4 regions of the Colwellia sp. MB3u-8 genome follow, and region 2 is predicted to be linked to each of the others. Evidence: predicted binding sites of a transcription regulator. Region 2 holds the regulator's gene; each other region holds the start of a gene.
What was found. The regulator sigma-54, encoded in region 2, starts transcription at its own class of promoters, with help from an activator protein. The targets are predictions, from matches to a motif close to GTTGGCACGNNNNTNGNNT.
Positions count from the first base shown of each region.

Region 1: a site for sigma-54 is predicted at 1,638-1,656, ahead of H4J54_RS18730 (DUF1328 domain-containing protein). Genes of this name have one in related genera too.
Region 3: a site for sigma-54 is predicted at 2,613-2,631, ahead of H4J54_RS09185 (DUF2884 family protein). Genes of this name have one in related genera too.
Region 4: a site for sigma-54 is predicted at 2,529-2,547, ahead of H4J54_RS00875 (PEP-CTERM sorting domain-containing protein). Genes of this name have one in related genera too.

Region 1 is NZ_JACGVA010000073.1:407,116-412,312, forward strand. Features, by position in the region: gene H4J54_RS18720 (hypothetical protein) at 1-363, opposite strand, end outside; gene H4J54_RS18725 (hypothetical protein) at 963-1,406, opposite strand; gene H4J54_RS18730 (DUF1328 domain-containing protein) at 1,417-1,593, opposite strand; gene H4J54_RS18735 (TonB-dependent siderophore receptor) at 2,239-4,830, opposite strand.
Region 2 is NZ_JACGVA010000068.1:265,736-270,932, reverse strand. Features, by position in the region: gene lptC (LPS export ABC transporter periplasmic protein LptC) at 1-461, shown strand, start outside; gene lptA (lipopolysaccharide transport periplasmic protein LptA) at 427-972, shown strand; gene lptB (LPS export ABC transporter ATP-binding protein) at 973-1,704, shown strand; gene H4J54_RS13630 (RNA polymerase factor sigma-54) at 1,756-3,264, shown strand; gene hpf (ribosome hibernation promoting factor) at 3,301-3,588, shown strand; gene ptsN (PTS IIA-like nitrogen regulatory protein PtsN) at 3,618-4,076, shown strand; gene rapZ (RNase adapter RapZ) at 4,083-4,937, shown strand; gene H4J54_RS13610 (HPr family phosphocarrier protein) at 4,944-5,197, shown strand, end outside.
Region 3 is NZ_JACGVA010000062.1:37,421-42,617, reverse strand. Features, by position in the region: gene H4J54_RS09205 (hypothetical protein) at 1-5, opposite strand, end outside; gene H4J54_RS09200 (RNA methyltransferase) at 208-726, shown strand; gene H4J54_RS09195 (cold-shock protein) at 1,018-1,227, shown strand; gene zapE (cell division protein ZapE) at 1,324-2,478, shown strand; gene H4J54_RS09185 (DUF2884 family protein) at 2,704-3,516, shown strand; gene H4J54_RS09180 (tRNA-uridine aminocarboxypropyltransferase) at 3,637-4,401, shown strand; gene H4J54_RS09175 (DUF3010 family protein) at 4,497-4,934, shown strand.
Region 4 is NZ_JACGVA010000030.1:157,757-162,953, forward strand. Features, by position in the region: gene H4J54_RS19205 (superinfection immunity protein) at 1-186, opposite strand, end outside; gene H4J54_RS00870 (MerR family transcriptional regulator) at 187-972, opposite strand; gene H4J54_RS00875 (PEP-CTERM sorting domain-containing protein) at 1,835-2,446, opposite strand; gene H4J54_RS00880 (VF530 family DNA-binding protein) at 3,334-3,663, shown strand; gene H4J54_RS00885 (protein disulfide oxidoreductase) at 4,008-4,490, opposite strand; gene H4J54_RS00890 (PEP-CTERM sorting domain-containing protein) at 4,876-5,197, opposite strand, start outside.

The DNA.
Region 1 (5,197 bases), on a different contig from region 2:
AATGTTTTTTCCAGCGTCATTTGATAAGCCAGTTATTAACTGACTATTGTTATCAAAGACTTGCGCTGTACCAACATTCGCTGTGTTACTTGACGGCGGTGCTGTTGATTCGCTGGGTGCAGACTCTTCTTCATTCTCTTCTTCGCTATTCGCCTTAACTTGCGTATCACTCTGAGCTGACGTATCTGATTGTGTCGATATTTGTGTAGCATTATCAGATGAGTCAACTTGCTGAGATGCCTGGGTTTGTTGGCTTATGTTGGTGCTTTGGCTAATTTCAAAATCAGCAGCTTGTGCAATACTTACCCAACAACTCATGCCGCTTAATACCAATACTTGTGCAATTTTATTTAATTTAATCATGTTTACTTCCTCTAATGTCTATTTATATTTATGTTAATAACACTGAGATAACGGATGACATGGAATGTTTATTCCAAAAAAGATTAAAAATAATTCAATTAAATATTGTTAATCTCTGATTTCATCACCTTAATTGGTGAATAAAAACAGAAAAATGATCATAATTTTAAAGGTTCAGGAAAACATACTAAATCCAGTAAAACCTTTTAATGCTTTGTTTACTGAAGATTTGTGGGCTTAACTCAATAAGAAGCGGTTATTTATAGGAATTTTTCATCGATAAAAAACAGTTGATTTTTACTGTTAATATCGACATGTATGATGCGCATTAGCGTAATAAACATTTCATGCAATTTATGATCTTGTTATGGGCAGGAAAATTACATCAAGGGCATGTTTATTACTAAAAGGTCTTTGATACTAAAGGTAATAGCCTTGAACTATTTTATTTAGCACAAGTGAGAATTATCAAAATAACTAGCAACGACAAGTGATTGCACCTTATAAAAATTTTATTACCGAGTCTGCAAGCTTGTTACAACTTTGTTGAGAACATAAAAAAGGCCTATATAGGCCTTTTAGAATTTACATACTATAGACTAACAACCGTCATCTTTAGTATCTGTACCCTCTTTTTTCTTTTCACAAGCATCTTCAATGGCGTTGCCTGCATCTTTTTTCATTGCACCAAATTTATTGCTGACACTTTCTTTCATGGCATTGACTTTTTCGCCCGCGTTTTCCATAACCTTGCTAGCGTCTTGCTTCATTTCTTCTACTTTTTCGCCTGCATTTTCCATAGCTTTGCCTGCGTCTTGTTTCATTTCATTCATTTTTTCACCTGCAGCGTCAATAGCCTTGCCAGCATCTTCTTTCATTTCATTGACTTTATCACCCGCACCTTGAGTCATTTTACCCGCATCTTTAACTGCCTCTTCTACTTTTTTACCCGCTTCTTCTGCCTCTTTATCGCTACAAGCTGTTAAGCCGAACATGGCAGTAAAGATAATAAGTGAAGTTGATAATTTTTTTATAAAAGTCATAAGTTTTTCCCTAAATTTTTGGTGATTTACCACGAACGGCATTGGCGATTAATGAGATAACCAACAACACAACGAAGATAAAAAAGATAGTTTTTGCAATACCTGCGGCTGTTCCTGCGATACCACTAAAACCAAATATTGCCGCAACAATAGCAACAACTAAAAAAGTAAGCGCCCAGTTTAACATAATAGATCCCTCCGTTTATTAAATTAAAAACTACCACCAACTTAAGACTGAATTCATGCCAACAACAAGCTAATTAACTGATAAATAGTCATTATATTTAATTCTATATTTGATTTAATAACGCTAGTATACCGCTAAGTGAAAGTTTTACAGACAAAACAGCTCTAACGTTTAGCGGGAGTTCATATATTTTTGTCTTAACTTATCGCTAAGACACCTTAATAATAGCCACATTTTTGTAAAACGTACTTATTTACAGAATAAACGCTATAACTTTCAGTAAGACTTAACTATCAGCCATAGTGACCATGACTTAGTACTGATTATTCTGCCATTATTCACCGCCGTATTTACTGGTTAACCTTATCTTTTTCCTACCATTTTCAGGACAGTTTTCCTTAAGTATCTGGCTATTTTGCCGTCTAAAATAAGCGTTTAATGATGAAGTTTGATTAATGTGCTTATCGGCTTAGTAGCAGTGAAGTTAAAACAAATTGTTCATTTTCTTTGCTGTTAAACATAAAAAATCCGAAATCAATTGCTTGATTTCGGATTTTTAACTCACTGAAAAATTCATCTATAAGTAAAGCTATGCCTAGATAACCGGCAGGTCAACTTTACCCAAGAGCACATTCAGTATATAACTTAAAAGCTATAAGTTGCTTTTACGTAGTAGAAACCACCGTTAAAACCAAATGGTGATGTTTCATAGTACTTACCACCCCAGCTATTATTTGCCTGACCGCCTGTTTGTTGCTCAAAATCAAGCTCATTCGGGTATTCGTCAAATATATTCTGAGCACCAACACTCACTTTGAAATCTTCCATTACGTGATAGCTCACTTCAACATCAACAGTAACTTCTGAGTCAGCAACAATTTCTGTTCCTGGTTCAGCTGCAGAGCCTATCCAATCAACGTGCACGCCTTGGTATTCACCGTAGTAGTTTACACGGGTAAACATACTGACATTGTCCCAACTTTGTGACCACGTGAATGTTGCACGATGATTTGGTAAATCATTTTCTAAACGAGAAACTTTACCTTCACCTGTGATTTCAGTGTAATCATCAACGGTTGTTTCATTCCAGTTATAAGCTAAACCAAATGTGGTCTCACCATCTAACAAACTCGTTGAATAGTTAGCTACAAAATCAACACCTTGAGTTGTAGTATCAAAATCATTAGTAAAGAAACTTACCTGTTGAATTGAATCTACGTTTGGTACGCCATCCGCCTTTAACTTAACTTTATCATTCTCTGTTAAGGTATATTTAGTAGACTGAGAAACACGATCAGTTACTTCAATATTGTAATAATCAAGTGTGAAATGGATACCTTCTATTTCCCAAACCGCACCTAATGAAACGCTTTCTGATTCTTCAGGCGTTAATTCTTTTGCACCTAGCTGAATAGCAATAGGGTTAGACGCTGGTAGTAAAGCAGAATCAACTAACTCACCGCCATCTAAAGAGGTTTGCACATTAGCATAGTTAGCTTGACCAACCGTAGGTGCACGGAAGCCTGAACTTACCGAGCCACGTACTGAAAAGTCGTCTGTCACATTGTATTGTGCCGTTACTTTATAGTTAGTGGTGTTACCAAAAGTACTGTAATCTTCAAAACGTAGGGCATAGCCCATTAAGAAGTTTTCAGTGTATTGTGCTTCAACATCAAGATAAAGCGCATAGTTTTGACGAGAAAATGAACCTGCAGCTGCTGGTTTAAAACCAGGGAAACCATTAGAACCAATACCAAAGCCTTGCTCTGTATATGGACCTGCGGTAAACGATGCTTCGTCACCTGCTATAACTTCAAAGGTTTCTTGATGGTATTCATAACCACCAGCAATAATTAGTGGCATCTCTAGGCCAACTTCAAGTTCTTTAACTAAATCAATGTTGAAGAATTTTTCTAATTGTATATGTTTACCTGGATTAAAATCACGTGGCGTTTCAGGGCCTAAAGACGCATTCAACGTGTCATAAATAACATAACTTGATTCGTTACGACCTACAGAACCACTGACGTCATAAGACAAAGTGTCATCAAACTGACCACGTGTTCCCATGGTTAGTGATGTATCAACGATGTTACCACCAAAGTTAGGTGTAAAACCGCCTGGTAACATTTCATTAAAGGCAAAACAATTGTCGTTATTGGCAACATTATTAATATAGTCGTCTTGGGTTAATACATTGCCTGAAGTTACATTAACAGGACTACAAGCACCGCCAGTATCTAAACCATCTAAATCGGCAATCAGTAGATTACTAACACCGTCGTCATCGGTATCACCGTTACTATAAACACCACCACGAGTATGAGGGTTACGATAATAGAAACCGCCACGAACATCACGTTCTGAGAAGTTACCAAACATGTACACTTCACGGTCGTTACCGATATCTAAACCGAAATTACCAAAAATAGTGATGTCGTCATTAACTTCAGGCGAGCCCCAAATTTGAGCAGGGTCACCCACACCTGGCACACCTTCTTTGATAAAAGCAGCTGCATCTGGACGTTGTACACTGCGACTTGTTGCATCAGAATTTTTATATTGAAAACTAAGGTTGGCAAAACCATCTTCAGTCAATGCCATACCAATATTACCAGAGACTTCAGTCGTATCGCCATCGCCTTCATAATATGAACCATGACGTACGTTTAATGAACCACCATCTGCATCATTTTTTAAGACGAAGTTCATTACACCTGCGATAGCATCTGAGCCGTATTGTGCTGCAGCACCGTCACGTAAAACTTCAACTTGTTTTAGAGCAGAACTTGGGATAACTGAAATATCAGGGCCTTGAGCACCGTCATTAATACCACCGCCCAACAATGCAATAACAGAAGCACGATGACGGCGTTTGCCATTAACAAGTATTAACGTACTGTCTGATGAAAGACCACGAAGGTTAGCGGGTTTAACTAAGCTGGCGGCATCTGAGATTGGGTTACTCTGTACGTTAAACGAAGGTACAGTACCTTTTAACAATTCAAGCATATCGGTATTACCCGATCTTGCTAGCTCATCTGCGCCAATTAAATCAATAGGAACCGGTGAATTATCAACTGAACGTGGTGCACCACGAGAGCCTACAACAGCAATACGTTCAATGTTTTCTTTTTTGACTTTATCTGCATCATTTTCAGCAGCGAATGATGGTGCAGTACCTAAAGCGATATTGACCGCTAAAGCTAAGGTAGCTATTTTAAATGTTGATGACATGTTCTCTTCCTCTAGTATTAATATTTTATTATGTGTTTTTATTTTTATATCTTTTATTTTTCTATTTTTTATTTTTCTATCTTTTTTTGACCTTGAGCTTTTACACTCCCCCATTTTCGTAAAATAAAGCAAATCAGTAATTTTGGACACAAAAAAACCATTAAGAGTGCCTTCCAACCTATCGTCCCTGGATGCGCTACTAATGGTTTAATCCTTTAACTTAAAGCAGGATTTTCTTTCATCCATGCTACTAATCGTAAAGATAGCACAACTTATCGCATAAGTTCACTTTATTTATGATACTAATTTTATCTGCCAGAAAGTCTCTTTCTGGCACTACTTCACTTTAAATAAGTACAGCAACTTA
Region 2 (5,197 bases):
ATACTGCGAATAACCCTGAATTTATTGCTGAAAACCTTAACAGTGATGTGTATAAAAATACTGGGGCATTATCTTATAATGTAGAAGCGAAACGCATGGAACATTATGCTGAATTAGGGGTCACACACTTTGAATATCCACGCTATACCTTATACCCAAGGAACAACAAACCTACTTGGCAAATCACCGCCAATGAAGGCACCTTGTATAATAACAATCGAGTAAAATTAGCAAATCGCGTACGTTTAATCGCCACTGATAAAGAAAGTTTGATACAGGAAGTGCATGGTAAAAATTTAGAAATGGACTTAAAAACTAATATTATCAGCTCAGAGCAAACTATCTTAATATTAGGTAAAGGATTTACTATGTATGGCTCAGGATTAATTGTAGACTTAAACACAACACAGATGACATTGACCGAACATGTACAGACTATTTATAAAAAAATTAAAAAGTAACTTATATTGCCTCACGGCGTTAGCATTATTAGTGCCTGTCGCAAGTGCAGAAAAATTTGACGTAGAACAAGAGATTAAAATATCTTCTTCACGCCAAGCTGCCGATCTCAAAAATAAAATATTCAGTTATATTGATAATGTCATTATTTCTCAGGGCACACTAAGGATACATGCTGAGTTAGTACAGGTTATCACCCAAGAAAACAGTGACAGCAAAATTTATATTGCCAAAGGCTCACCGGCGACCTTTGAACAAACGCTTCAAGATGGTAGCCCAATCAATTTGCAAGCCAATGAAATCCGTTATGAGCCGAGTATGAATACCGTCGTTATTTCAGGCAATGCCCTCCTTAGCCAAGAAGGTAGTAAAGTGAGTGGCAGTAAAATCACCTATAATTTTGCCACCGAGTATGTCAACGCTGAAAGCCTAGACAATGATAAAGTTGAAACCGTATTACAGCCGAAGAACAAAATTAAATTGCCTATAAAATCAAAGGATAAGCAAGAGTAAATGTCAACTTCTACATTATCAGCAACCGGCCTTGCCAAGTCCTATAAAGGCAGAAAAGTTGTTAAAAACGTCAGTATGCACGTCTCAGCTGGACAAATAGTTGGCTTATTAGGGCCAAATGGCGCAGGTAAGACTACCTCTTTTTATATGATTGTTGGCTTGGTGAAGAACGACAGTGGCTCAATTGTCTTAAATGATGAAGATATAACCTTACTGCCAATGCACGAGCGCGCGAGAAAAGGTATTGGTTATTTACCACAAGAAGCCTCTATTTTTCGTAAGTTATCGGTCAATGACAATATCATGGCCATTTTACAAACACGTAAATCACTTAGTGACGTTGACCGACAAGAAAAACTTGAACATTTATTAGAAGAGTTCAACATAGGCCATATAAAAGATAACTTAGGCATGAGTTTATCTGGCGGTGAGCGCCGACGAGTTGAAATAGCACGGGCATTAGCCGCAGATCCTAAATTTATACTACTGGATGAACCCTTTGCCGGTGTTGACCCGATTTCGGTAGGTGATATAAAAAAAATTATCCTACACTTAAAAGATCGTGGCATAGGTATTTTAATCACAGATCACAATGTGCGAGAAACACTCGATGTTTGTGAACATGCCTACATCGTTAGTCATGGTGAACTTATCGCTGAAGGTAATTCAAAGCAAATTCTTGCAAATCAGCATGTAAGAGATGTATACCTTGGCGAACAATTCACGCTATAGTGAATGAAACCAATTGAATTAATGAATTTGAATAGGGAAAATAAAACGTAAATGCGTCCTACTCTGCAACTCCGTATCGGACAACAGTTAACGATGACCCCGCAATTGCAGCAGGCGATCAAACTGTTGCAATTATCGACTTTGGATCTTCAACTAGAGATTCAAGAAGCACTTGAAAGTAACCCTTTGCTTGAAGTTGACGAAACGCACGATAACAATTCAGAAAATACCCCTGACCATTTAGAAGCAGGATATTCGGTAACTGTAGGCGAAAACTCAGCAGCAGCATCCTCTGATGGCAGCGAAGACTCCACTCCCTCGATAGACGAAATTAGCTCCTCTGAAGGTTTAGCAAAAACAGACATCCCCGAAGAACTAAATAGCGATAGCACATGGGATGATAACTTCAGTGCCGGTGTCAGTAGTGGCGGTGTTGGCCATGCCTCAGAAGATTATACTTATCAAGGTGAAACGAAAGACTCATTACAAGACCATCTAATTTGGCAGATGGAACTAACGCCCTTTAGTGACACTGACAGAACCATTGCCATTGCCATTATTGAAGCCATAGATGAAGCAGGTTATTTAACGGTTTCAGCCGAAGAGATCTTAGAGAGTGTCGGTATTGATGGTGTAGAACTTGATGAGATTGAAGTGGTGTTAAAGCGTATTAACGTATTTGACCCCGTTGGTGTAGCCGCCCGCTCAATTCCCGAGTGCTTGCGTATTCAGCTTAATCAATTTGCTAAAGATACCCCTTGGTTAGCAGAAAGCAAAATCGCCGTCAGCGAGTATATTGATTTGCTCGGTAATCGCGATTATCGTCAATTGATGCGTAAATTACGCTTGAAAGAAGAGCAATTACGCGAAGTTATTCGCCTAATACAAAGCTTAGATCCCCGTCCAGGTGATAGCGTCATCAAAAGTGAAGAACAATATGTTATCCCAGACGTGTCTGTTGAAAAGAAAAACGGCCGCTGGACAGTAGAGCTCAATCCTGACACTGCCCCTAAACTATCGGTTAATCAGCAATACGCGGCTATGTCTCGTTCAATGAAGTCATCTACTGATAATCAATTTATTCGCTCTAACTTGCAAGAAGCAAAATGGTTTATTAAAAGCTTAGAAAGCCGTAACGAAACGCTTTTAAAGGTTTCAAATTGCATTGTGCAACGTCAACAAGGATTTTTTGAACACGGACCTGAGTCGATGCGCCCTATGGTATTGAACGATATTGCCGAAGCCGTAGATATGCATGAATCAACTATTTCTCGTGTAACCACGCAAAAATATATGCACACGCCTAGAGGAATTTTTGAACTTAAGTACTTTTTTTCGAGCCACGTAAGTACTGAAAACGGCGGCGAATGTTCATCAACGGCTATTCGAGAATTAATTAAAAAGCTAGTGGCTGCCGAAGTGCCTGCAAAGCCACTCAGCGACAGTAAAATGGCAGATATTTTAGCAGAGCAAGGTATACAAGTGGCAAGGCGTACCATTGCCAAATATCGAGAGTCACTTGCTATACCGCCATCAAATCAACGTAAAAGCCTATTGTAGGCAGTTTTATTCAGCCAATAAAGAGGATTGAAGTATATGCAAATTAATCTTACTGGACACCATGTCGATGTTACTGATTCATTACGTGATTATGTCAATGGCAAGTTTGAAAAACTAGAGCGTCATTTTGATCATATCAATAATGTACATGTAGTATTAACGGTAGAAAAACAGAATCAGATTGCTGAATCAACAGTGCACTTAAGTGGCACTGAAGTTCATGCTAAGGCACAACATAGTGACATGTATGCATCGATTGATGCATTAATTGACAAGCTAGATCGCCAAATATTGAAATATAAAGGCAAAATCAACAAACATTAGCGCCATTTCGCTACAGGTCTTAGAAGTTTATGAAGTTGCAAGACATCTTAACCCCGGACTGCACTATTTGTGCAGCACCGGGTGCCAGTAAAAAACGTATATTAGAATATTTAAGTCGCTTGGCCGCCGATAAACTCGACAGCCATGATACTTTTCAGCTCTTAGAAAGCTTAGTTAAGCGCGAAAGAATGGGCTCAACCGGCATAGGTAATGGCATTGCTATACCTCATGGCCGTCTAGAAAATGCTACGCCTACTAAACCTATTGCCGTGGTTATTACCACAGAACAAGCGATTAATTTTGACGCTATTGATCATCGTCCCGTTGATATTTTTATTGCCTTATTCGTTCCTGAAGAAGAATGCCAGAGCCACTTGAGTACGCTGCAAAGTATCGCAAAAATCTTTCGTGACAAGCAATTTTGCAAGCAAGTGCGTAAATGCAAAAGTAATCAAGAACTGTTTCAGTTAATACAACAAGCGAGTTAAACACGGATGAAATTAATTATTGTAAGTGGCCGTTCAGGATCAGGGAAAAGTGTTGCACTGCGTGTTTTAGAGGATTTAGGTTATTATTGTGTTGATAATATCCCTGTCAACTTGTTACCCGCACTGACCCATACGGTTATTAATGATTATGAAAATGTTGCCGTAAGTCTCGATGTTCGTAACCTGCCTGCCGATCCTAACGACGTACCCGAAATTATTGAATACCTGCCCAATGCAGTAGAATTGAGCATACTGTATTTAGATGCTGATGATAGTGACCTTATTCGCCGGTTCAGTGAAACCCGACGTTTACATCCGCTGATCAAGCAAAATATTGCGCTAGACCAAGCGATTGCCTTGGAGAAAAAATTACTTGAGCCCATCGCTAGTCGGGCAGACTTATACATCAATACCAGTCAACTAACGCCGCACCAACTCGCTGACTTAGTGAGAGAACGAATTCTGGGTAAAACGTCTGGCTCAATGGTGGTTGTGTTTGAATCATTTGGTTTTAAACATGGTGTACCACAAGATGCAGATTATGTTTTTGATGCACGCTTTTTACCTAACCCATTTTGGGATAAAGAGCTAAAAGGCTACACAGGTTTAGACAAACCGGTACAAGACTTTCTGGCTAGCCAGCCTATTGTGACTAAATTTGTTTGGCAAATTAACAGTTTTATGATGACCTGGTTACCCCACTTAGAACGTAATAATCGCAGTTATATCACCATTGCCATTGGTTGTACGGGTGGCAAGCATCGTTCGGTCTATATTGCCGAATTACTGGCAAATAATATGCGTAAAGAGCGTAAAGATGTACAATCTCGCCACCGTGACTTAACCGTTGAAGGCACGTAAGCTAAGATGAGCAAACATACGAGCCGCAATGTACTTATCATCAATAAACTTGGGCTACATGCCCGAGCGGCTTCAAAGCTTGCCCAATTAAGCCAAAAATTTACCGCTAAAGTCATTATTGAATTAGACGAAAACCGAGCAGACGCGAATAGTATTATGGGGCTAATGCTGCTGGCAGGCGCCCAAGGTAAAACCGTCAAGGTTATTGCCTCTGGCCAAGATGCTGAACAAGCCCTAGCAGAAATTTGCCAACTCTTTAG
Region 3 (5,197 bases), on a different contig from region 2:
TTCATTAAATACACCTAAATTGACTGAGTTTTAAATATTAACATGTGATGCTATCAGATAAATGACTAATAGTTAGCTGTAAAGTGCTGTAATGCAAAAACTAAGGTACTAAAATGGTAAAAAAAGGGTAAAAAATTTGCTTGTAGTCTTATCGCTTGCAGCGCAAAATTGTCTCAATAAGAGTATGAAATTTTGAGTGCTGTATAAATGAAGTTAAAAACTGAAAATGTTGTTATTGGACTAACGGACCCTAAAAGTCCGTCAAATGTTGGTGCTGTGATGCGTGCCGCAGGTTGTTATCAAGCTAATGAAGTGCGTTACACAGGTGTACGATATGCAAAGGCTGCAAAGTTTCATACAGATACAAAAGATGCATCACGCAAAATCCCTTTGAATGCAGTTGAATCTTTAATGGGTAATTTAACGCCAGGACAACGTATCGTTTGTGTTGATTTAGTTGAAGGCGCGATAGCATTACCTGAATTTGAGCACCCAGACAATGCGCTTTATATTTTTGGCCCAGAAGATGGCACGATAGCGCAAGAGGTTATTAATAGCGCCTATGCCGTAGTATATGTACCAACAATCGGGTGCATGAACCTAGCCGCCAGTGTTAATGTTTTGCTTTACGACCGATTAGCAAAATCAAAACACATGCTTGCGGGGGATGAGTTAATTAAAAGCAGCCGAGACACCAATAACACAGTAAAAGTGCCAGTTAATTGATGCTGCAGACAGAAATAAGTTTAGTTTCTATATCGCCAACTATTGTTTAATCATCGAATAAAAGTGTTTTTTATGAGTTTTTATAAATTAAATGATTTTTTATCTAAAAGAGGTTGACTCTTGTCGGGAAACAGTTAGAATACGCCCAGCTAGAAAGTAAGACCTATATTTATGTACAAAGTTTCGAAGTTATATTAGTAAGTAGCTCGTCCTGTTTAATAATTAATAGCAACACTTCCTGCAACACCGCCTTATTTTAAGGCATCAATTACGAATAAATAGGATAATACAATGTCTAATACAACTACTGGTACAGTAAAATGGTTTAACGAGTCTAAAGGCTTTGGTTTCATCGAGCAAGAGTCTGGTCCAGACGTTTTCGCACATTTTTCTGCAATCTCTGGCGATGGTTTTAAAACTCTTGCTGAAGGCCAAAAAGTACAGTTTACTGTTACTCAAGGTCAGAAAGGTCCTCAAGCTGAGAACATCGTAGCACTTTAATTAATACTTTTTAGCTGGCTACGCTAGCTAAAATATTAATAGTGTTGAAAAAGGGGAGACATATGTCTGCCCTTTTTTGTGCCTGTAAGTAAATTTATGTCAGTAATAAAGCAATATAAACAACTTGTTGAGCATGAAACACTTAACCTCGATGTTGAACAATACAAAGCCGCCCTCGCTTTGGATAAACTTTCGCAAAAATTAACATCTGCCCAAGCTCAAACACCAGTACTTGCCGTCATAAAAAACTTATTTACCAAGAATGAACCCATTCAGGGGATCTATTTTCATGGCCGAGTTGGTCGTGGAAAAACTATGTTGATGGACTTATTTTATCAACAACTTAATTTAACACGCAAAAGACGTATTCACTTTCATCATTTTATGGAAAGTGTGCATCAGCTGTTGAATGACTTTAGTGGTAAAGATAATCCGCTGGCATTGATTGCAAAAACTTGGTCTGAAGAAGTTGATGTGCTTTGTTTTGATGAGTTCTTTGTTAATGATATTGCGGATGCCATGCTATTGGCGGGCTTACTAGAAGCTATGCTATCGCAGGGTATTATCCTAGTGGCAACGTCAAATTGCCCACCCGATCAGTTATACAAAAATGGCCTACAACGCGCTAGATTTCTACCGACTATTGATATTATTCACCAGTATTGCCAGGTTATCTCTATTGATGGACCAAAAGATCATCGAATGTTAGACACTAATATAGCCACACTTAACTATCGAGACTTTTATATTGGCACTGAAACTGAGAGTAATTTCTTAACTCAGCACTTTGCAGCACTCGCTAAAAGCAATATTCGCTATAATGACAGTATTATTATTCATGGCAGGGCCGTTAAGTTTTTAGCTTGTACTGCAGATATCATTTGGTTTGATTTTATGGCACTTTGCTCAACCCCAAGAAGCCAAAGAGATTATATTAAGTTAGCAGATAACTATGACACTGTGCTGATCAGTAATGTGCCACAATTTAATGGCGCATTAATTCCTGCTGTTTTCTCCGGTGTTGAAGACGGTTACCAACGAAGTGGTGTGCTTATGGGGCAACTTAGAGGTCTCGATGATGAAGCGCGACGTTTTATCGCACTAGTCGATGAATTCTACGACAGAGGTGTGCGCTTAATTATTGCCGCTGAGGTCGATATTGCCGAGCTTTATCAGGGCACTCAACTTAACTTTGAATTTGCCCGCTGTAGATCAAGACTGTTTGAAATGCAGCGTCTAAGTTACGCCTAGACTGATTTTTTCTGCTGAGTTTAAAGCCTGTTAAATTAACCAAAAAATTATTTTTTTCACTAAATTATAGTTCATTATCTTTTTATTAAAATAAAGACTTTCTTCTTATTAATTGATATTAAACAAGTTTTAATGTTGGCATCAGTCTTGTAAACAATAGCGTTAACAGGTGGTTTTCTCACACGACTATCGCTCTAGAAACTTAATTTTTAAAGGAAGATTAATATGAAAACATTGATTGCTACCGCTCTCATTATGGCAAGCTCAGCAAGTTATGGACACGATAATTCTTTTTCTAGTGAATCATGTAATCTTGACTTAAATGGCGGCATTAATATCAATGCTCAAGAAATTACTTTTTCAAAAGATAAAACGCCATTGTATAGCATCACTGAAAATGACACTTTGCTGATAAACGGCGAAAATATTGCTTTAACAGCTCACCAAGAGTCTTTATTACGCGATTATTCAACTCATATACGCAATCTTGTACCAGAAGTGAGAAGCATCGCCTTAGATGCTATTGATTTAGCCATTGATGGTGTTAATTTAGCCTTTAACGAATTATTAGGTGAAGGAAACCAGGCTAGCGCTGAGTTAACTAGCCAATTAACCACCATTCGTGGTGAAGTTGATGCTGAATTTACTCAACATGAAAATTTCTATATTGACGAAGAGGGCTTCTCCGGAAAAGATTTTTTTGATGAAAATTTTGAGCAAAGAATTGAATCAGCCGTAGAAAGTACGATTAAAAACGCTTTAGGCAGTTTAATGATTGCGGTTGGTCAAGAAATGCTGTTTTCAGGTGGAGATATGGACGCTTTTGAAAGCAAAATGGAGAATTTTGGCGAGCTAATAGAGCATGAAATGAAAACGCGTAGTGCAGGGCTAGAAAAACGCGGTGAAGCTTTATGTCGATCCATTATAGTAATAGATAAAATGGAAGAGCAATTGAAAGAAAGTATCGACGAAATTGCCAACTTTGATTTGATCACCGCTAGCGCAAAACACAGCATAGCGAATGCTAAACTCATGTAACCTCTAAAATTAGTCAACTTGTGGATATAAAGTGCTGCTCAATTTGAGCTGCGCTTTTTTATTGCCAATATCCTACATGCACGTTAAAGTAGCGGCCTTAATAGTCCTGATATATCCTTTATGCACGCTGTACAGCAACTTCATCAATATCGTAAAAGCCTAAGTACCACCACCTATAAATCACGAGGCCAGCGAGTTATTCGTTGTGACTTATGTCGATTAGCAAAACCATTTTGTATTTGTGACTTGTCGCCTAAGGTAAGTTCTCAGGCTGGATTTTTGTTGTTGATGTATGACACTGAGGTTTTAAAACCGAGTAATACCGGTAAGTTAATTGCTGATTTGATCCCTGACAGCTTTGCATTTCTTTGGTCAAGAACCCAAGTAAACCCAGAGATTATTACCTTGTTAAACGATCCTATGTGGCAACCCATGATCGTTTTTCCTAAAGCATATGTCGGCGAAGAACGTGAAATTTTTGATAATAAAATCACGGTTACATCCGGTAAAAGACCCTTATTTATTATGCTAGATGGCTGTTGGCGAGAAGCTAAAAAAATGTTTCGCCGCAGTCCTTATTTGCAACATCTACCGGTAGTGTCATTTACACCAAAAACACCTGAAAACTCAACAGAGTTAAGTTCTCGTTATCAAATTCGCTTGGCGGCCAATAATACTGAATTAGCGACCGCTGAAGTTGCCGCCCAGGTTTTGTCTTTAGTAGGAGAGCAAACCAATGCGGATTTACTTGACCTCTGGTTTGATGTTTTTAGTTATCAATACCAGCGTGGTGTTTGCCAAGTCAATAAAGCGAATCCCAATGCGGTCTCAGATTACACTGAATTTGCTCAGCTTAATGGCATCACTTTGGCAAAAGATGTATAACTACTTTTAAAAGCTTAACTTTAAATGCATGAAAACACTGCAGCTAAAGCAAAACTATTTTATAATAATGCACATTATAGTAACGAGGTTAATTTATGAAGATATGTGGTGTTGAGTTAAAAGGTAACGATGCAATTATTTGTATCATGTCGCGGGAAAATGGGTTGTACGACATACCAAATACGCGCGTACAAAAAATTAGTCTTGTTGACGCAGGCGATGCTGAGCAAGTACAAGAGTTTCAGTTTGCTTTTGCCAAACTGATGGAAGACTACAAAGTTGAAAAAGTGGTGATTAAAGGCCGTGGTTTAAAAGGCAAATTTGCTGGCGGACCGGTTGGTTTTAAATTAGAAGCAGCGATTCAACTTATTAAAGATTTACCGGTTGAAATACTGCCAAGTAGTTTTATCAAAAAGGCACTAACTCGTAGCCAAGTGGATATTGATTTTCGTGATACGGGTTTAAAACAGTATCAAGAAGGTGCTTTTGAAACTGTTTTTGGCTTTTTTGAAGGCAGCTTGTATTTGCAATAATACCAAGTGCAATCATGTTTAGTTAGTTGATAAGTTGAGTAAATAAAAAGGGTCGCTAACTAGCGACCCTTTTTTGTTTACTCAGTAAATGCTGTACTTATACCAATCTCACTAATTATCTGATCATTTTTACTGGTTAAAATAACCAACTACTTCGTTATTTATTTAATAATTAGCACAACTAGTTATTAAAATAAATGCCTTATATTTGGCCATTTTTCCTGCGCATAAAGTAGACCACCTCATTAATGAAATTGGTATTA
Region 4 (5,197 bases), on a different contig from region 2:
AACGCCTCCCCAAGCAATGAAAGATAAACCTGCTGGAATACAGGCCAACACTATCAGCTTAAATTGCTTCCGATTAAAAATTAATGCAAGCATCGCAGGGAGAAACCAAAGAATAAATACTCCGACTAACACAAGCGCTATAAAGGCATAGTTTTCACTTATTAATACTTTGTTTAATATATCCACCTACTTATTTCCCTTTAAATTACGTTCCGCATAATAAATCATTGCTGCACGGGCATGTTCAGCATAACCTTCCCCATAATGCTCACAAAGTTCGTTCATTTCTGACATATCCACACTGTTGGCCATTTGTATATAGCTGTCAAAACTAATGCCCGTAAAATCTTCAACCATAAGGCTCGACATATGATTGATACTTTTATAGTGTTTGTCAGTCAACTCTTGCACTTCTTTACTATCTATCGGTTGACCGATTGTCTTTGCAAAAGCTTTTGTGATTTCAAGACTCTCTTCTTGTAGTTCCTGTGCATCCTCCTCACTTAATTTAGCAAAATTTTGTACACTTTCTTGAACCTTTTCTTCCCCTACCCGAGAGCGAGTCATAGCATCCCATCGCTCTACTTTATCTTTAGGGATGTCTTGAAAAAAGATATCCAAATTTTTCTTCGCTTGTAAATTATTCATAGTCGCCTCAATACTGTTAATCATTAGAGAAATTGATTGTTGACGTTCTACTAACATCACTCTTTGTTCAGATAGGACTTGATGTAAGTCTTGACCTTTAGCGTTGAGTAAATTCTTAATGTCTTCAATACTAAAGTCCAAGGCACGGTAGATTAAAATTTGCTGTAAAATAACTAAGTGCTTTTGACCATATGTTCGATAGCCGTTATCAGGTTGACGCATTGGTACCAGCAACCCCTTATGATCATAATAATGTAAGGTTTTTACGCTAACATCAGCCAACTTGCTTAACTGACTTACACTATATATTTTGGCATCAACCATATTATTTCTACCCATTAAAGTTGTGATGTTTTGTAACTTCGTCCTACATTGCCAATGTTCAACTATGACCTAGGGTGAGAGTCAACCAGTATTTATTGTATTAAATGTAACAATCCAAACGTAAGGCAATAACACGCCCTTAAAAGTCGGAGGTAGTAATAGATTAATTGAACCGCCCAGACTACATTAATATTGAATGTCTAAAATGCTAATATTTGTATCTTAGCAAGCATGTGGTAAGTTGGATATTCCAAAGAACAAAGATCTTTTTGTGGTAATAGCTCGCTTTCAAATATGAAATCTCACCGGCAGCAATGAGCTTGAAGCGGACGTTAATAATAACGATGGTGTAACTTCCGCTTAGCGCACTTTTCAGACCAAATTTATGCCTATTTGCTCTAAACATAAGATACAAAGTACTTAGTCCGCTTAATGCCTCATAGCTGACTGTAAAAAAAACTGACACTATCAAATAATTAGTTCCGCTAGCGCACGAAGGTAACATTAGCACTAACAAATATTAGTGCCCAAAAATGAAGTCACTTGGGGGATTGGGTTTAATCGTCACTTATGCCACTTTGAAGACATAAAATTTGGAGAGTTTTCTAGTTATATAATGGTATGTTTATATAGGAAAAAAGACATTACAAAATCACATACGTCGATTAACGCCGCTTTATGAGACGCACAAAACTGTTCCTGCGTTTTTGGCATTCCCACCATCCTTGGCGATCGAAAAAGCATCTACCTAATTGGAAGATGCTTCTTGATGATTTTCAACAACATTGGGTTATATGGCTTGGCTAATATCAACCAAGGTATAACATTGTCGATAATTAATTTTGATAGCGAAAAATATTGATTAATATTTTTTCTTAAAGCGACGTAATGCTAAACCCATTAAACCTAATGTGAAGATTGCAAGGGTAGAAGGTTCGGGAACACTTGATGCCGTCCCCTTATACAACAAAAACGGTAAATTACTCATGTACTCATTTTTTGTTGTATAACTTGTCTCATTCACAAGCAACCCATATCGGCTATACCAAAACGTACCGACCCCACCCGTCTCATCGTTATTAAACAAAAAATAATCACTGCTCCCATTTGCGTTGTTTCCCAATGATCCGTCCGTGTAATAATCCTTCCCACCGCACTGATTAAAATTTCCATTTCCATTGAACACAACGTCGCAGCTTGAATTATAGCCTAACACTGAATTTGTAAAACGATAAGCAGCCGCAATGTCCGCAATATCGAAATCTTCGTATATTCCGCCAACCGAAGTTACAGTGACAAACTCATCGTAAGTTGAACCCTCCATTGTGTCTAAGCTTAGGTAGGTGTATCCGTCGCCGAAAATATAGGTTCCATCGTAGGATAGATTACCAATTAACGTAGCGTTAACTGACCCTGAGAATAATATGACAGCGGCTGCACTTGCGATAATCGTTTTTAAAAATTTAAATTTCATTTGATATTCCTGTTAATCCCTTCGTATATTATTACGCTTGGGTAATGCTAAAAGTGATACGTCATCACGAATGCCCTACGAAAAGCACAAAACACGCCAAGTTATTAATATATAATTATTTCAAGTAGATATAAAATATCAATGATATATGTCAGTTAGAAGTGTAAAGTAACCTGACACAATAAACTCATCAACCCATTTATTTTGTTACATAAAATCAACAAGTAAGGGGGTATTGGTCTTATGATAAAAATAGTTTTAAATGCTTGAATTTATAATACAACTTTAAATAATTCATCGGAAAAGTATGGTTAAACTAGGTAAAAAACCCATTTAGTAGTGTAATTGATTAAAACTTTGCGGTGCTAGTATTTGTTGATTAATTGCTTTAATCCCACTACAAATCAGTGAAATCAACCATCAAGACCATCTAGCAACTGACTTGTATCCTTTGCTAGTGCTAATACATCATCTGCTAGTGAACAGCAAAAAAGACATATAAAGTAATTAGTCCGCTTACTTTCCCATAGCAGACTGTAAAAAAAGCTGACACTATTAAATAATTAGTTCCGCTTAGCGCACTTTTCAAACCAAAATTTATGCCTATTTGCTCTAAACATAAAATATATTGTACTTAGTCCACTTACTGTCTTATAGCTGACTGTAAAAAAAGCTGACACTATCAAATGATTAGTTTCACTTTTCGCACATTCGATACATTAAGAATTGAGTTGATATTGCAGTTCGGATTATATTTTTTGCGTCAGCCAAACTTAACAAAAAAAACAATAGGTAGGCATTCCGTATAGCTTGACCTGATTTAAACGCATAAGTCTGTCAATATTTAAGAAACTTGTTACAATGCTATTTTTGATTTTAGGTAGTCTATGAATAAAAGTAATGAGCCTCTACACGGCGTGAAACTTGAACAGATTCTAACCGAACTGGAGAAGGAAGTTGGTTGGGATAAGATGGGTGAGTTACTTAATATTCGTTGTTTCACTAATAAACCACGTCTTAAATCAAGTTTGAAATTTCTGCGTACAACCCCTTGGGCACGCAGTAGAGTTGAAATTTTGTACCTAAAAACATTTTGTAGTAAGCATAAAGCAACAGGAAAAGTAATTAGGGGGATACTCGCTCAAAAAACAGCAGTATCAGGAACGTCTTCCACAAAGCCCGCTCCCTTTGTTTGGCCAACATTAAAAAATAAATAGACGTGATTTAAAGGATTCTACTATCACTGTTTACAGCGCTAACAAGCACAGCAGTAACGAGATAATCTACCCTCATTTCGTCCGCGCTACTAAAGAGGTCCTATTCAGTATGTTGTTTTGCGACAGTCCCGAAATATCCGGGATTGTCTGCCATCGCCAATAAACCTGTGGGGTCAGGTCTTTGAATTATAACCATCGACATTTCCCTTAGAGTTTAACGTTTGTGACTGAAAAATCATCATATTAGGATAAAAGTATATATCCAACCTCGCATAAAAAACAAAGCATTAGAAAATTTATCGCTACGTTATAGCTGCTACCTTCCGCTCTACGCCTTGAGTTCTTTAAAAAGCAATGCGCCACCATAAACCAAATAAACTCACATAACCCGTTGTGAAGTGAACGAGTTCACCTTGGTCAATCACCATCACTAATGGAGTAACTTGCACACCTAACGAGTTAGCTATGCGATTATTATCGTCGTTAATGACATTAAATTGATAACTTTCTATTTCCATGTATGTTTTTAGTGTCTTATTATTACCAGATTGCATGGCAATACTGTAAACAGGGTAATGCTGTGAAATAGTATCTACAGAAGGGCTAACAAAGGAACAAACTGGACACCAAGTCCCCCAAAAATAGACTAGAACTGGTTGTTCAAAACTTAGTTCCTTTAAATTAATGGTTGTATTATAGATTGTCTGTCCCTGTAGATCGGGCAGCGATTGTCGATCAATCCCCCTAGTTCGCCACGTATCTACAGCAAAGCTCGTGATGAGAAAAACGATGACAATAAAAAAGATTTGTTTTAACCATGACTTCATTTATTGCCTCTCCTACAAGACTATTTTTTTAACTATTTTCACTTTTGTTGATAATAGTTACCATTAAGACTAGCCATTCTAATGTCTTCAATGCGAACTGAAAAGTCGTTAGCAATAAATAATTCTTAAGGCCAAAATTGCAACTACTTGGAGGATTTTTTTAACTGTCACTTATGCCAAAAATCGGTCTAAATTTATCAAGATCAATAGTCCCCTCAGCCACCATTTCGGTCATAGAAAATGATTAAGTATCTTACTGGTGGTAGTTTAGTGACGGAGACCACGGATAATAAAACAATAGGTGTCTATATTTTTTACTAATCACCTGACAAAAAAACATCAATCATTACAATTGATGTTTCTTGAATAAAATCACTTTAAATTATTAATATTTTCTCTTAAATCGACGTGATGCTAAACCCATAAATCCTAAAGCAAATATAGCGAGTGTAGTAGGTTCAGGAACAGAGGAAGATATGACCTGTTTATTTACTGGCTCGCTATAATCAACCAAAAAGCCATTACCTAATGGGCTAAAATATCCAACTCCGTCCAAAGCACCGTTTGAACCACCAGGATTTAAGGCTAAAGCTCTAAAAGACAAAGCATTGCCAATGAAGCTAGAATTGGAATCTACGTCCCATGTAAATGACCATAGGTTCCATGCTCCACGAGCTGGTGACTGAGCGCTATAAGATGAAGCTAAA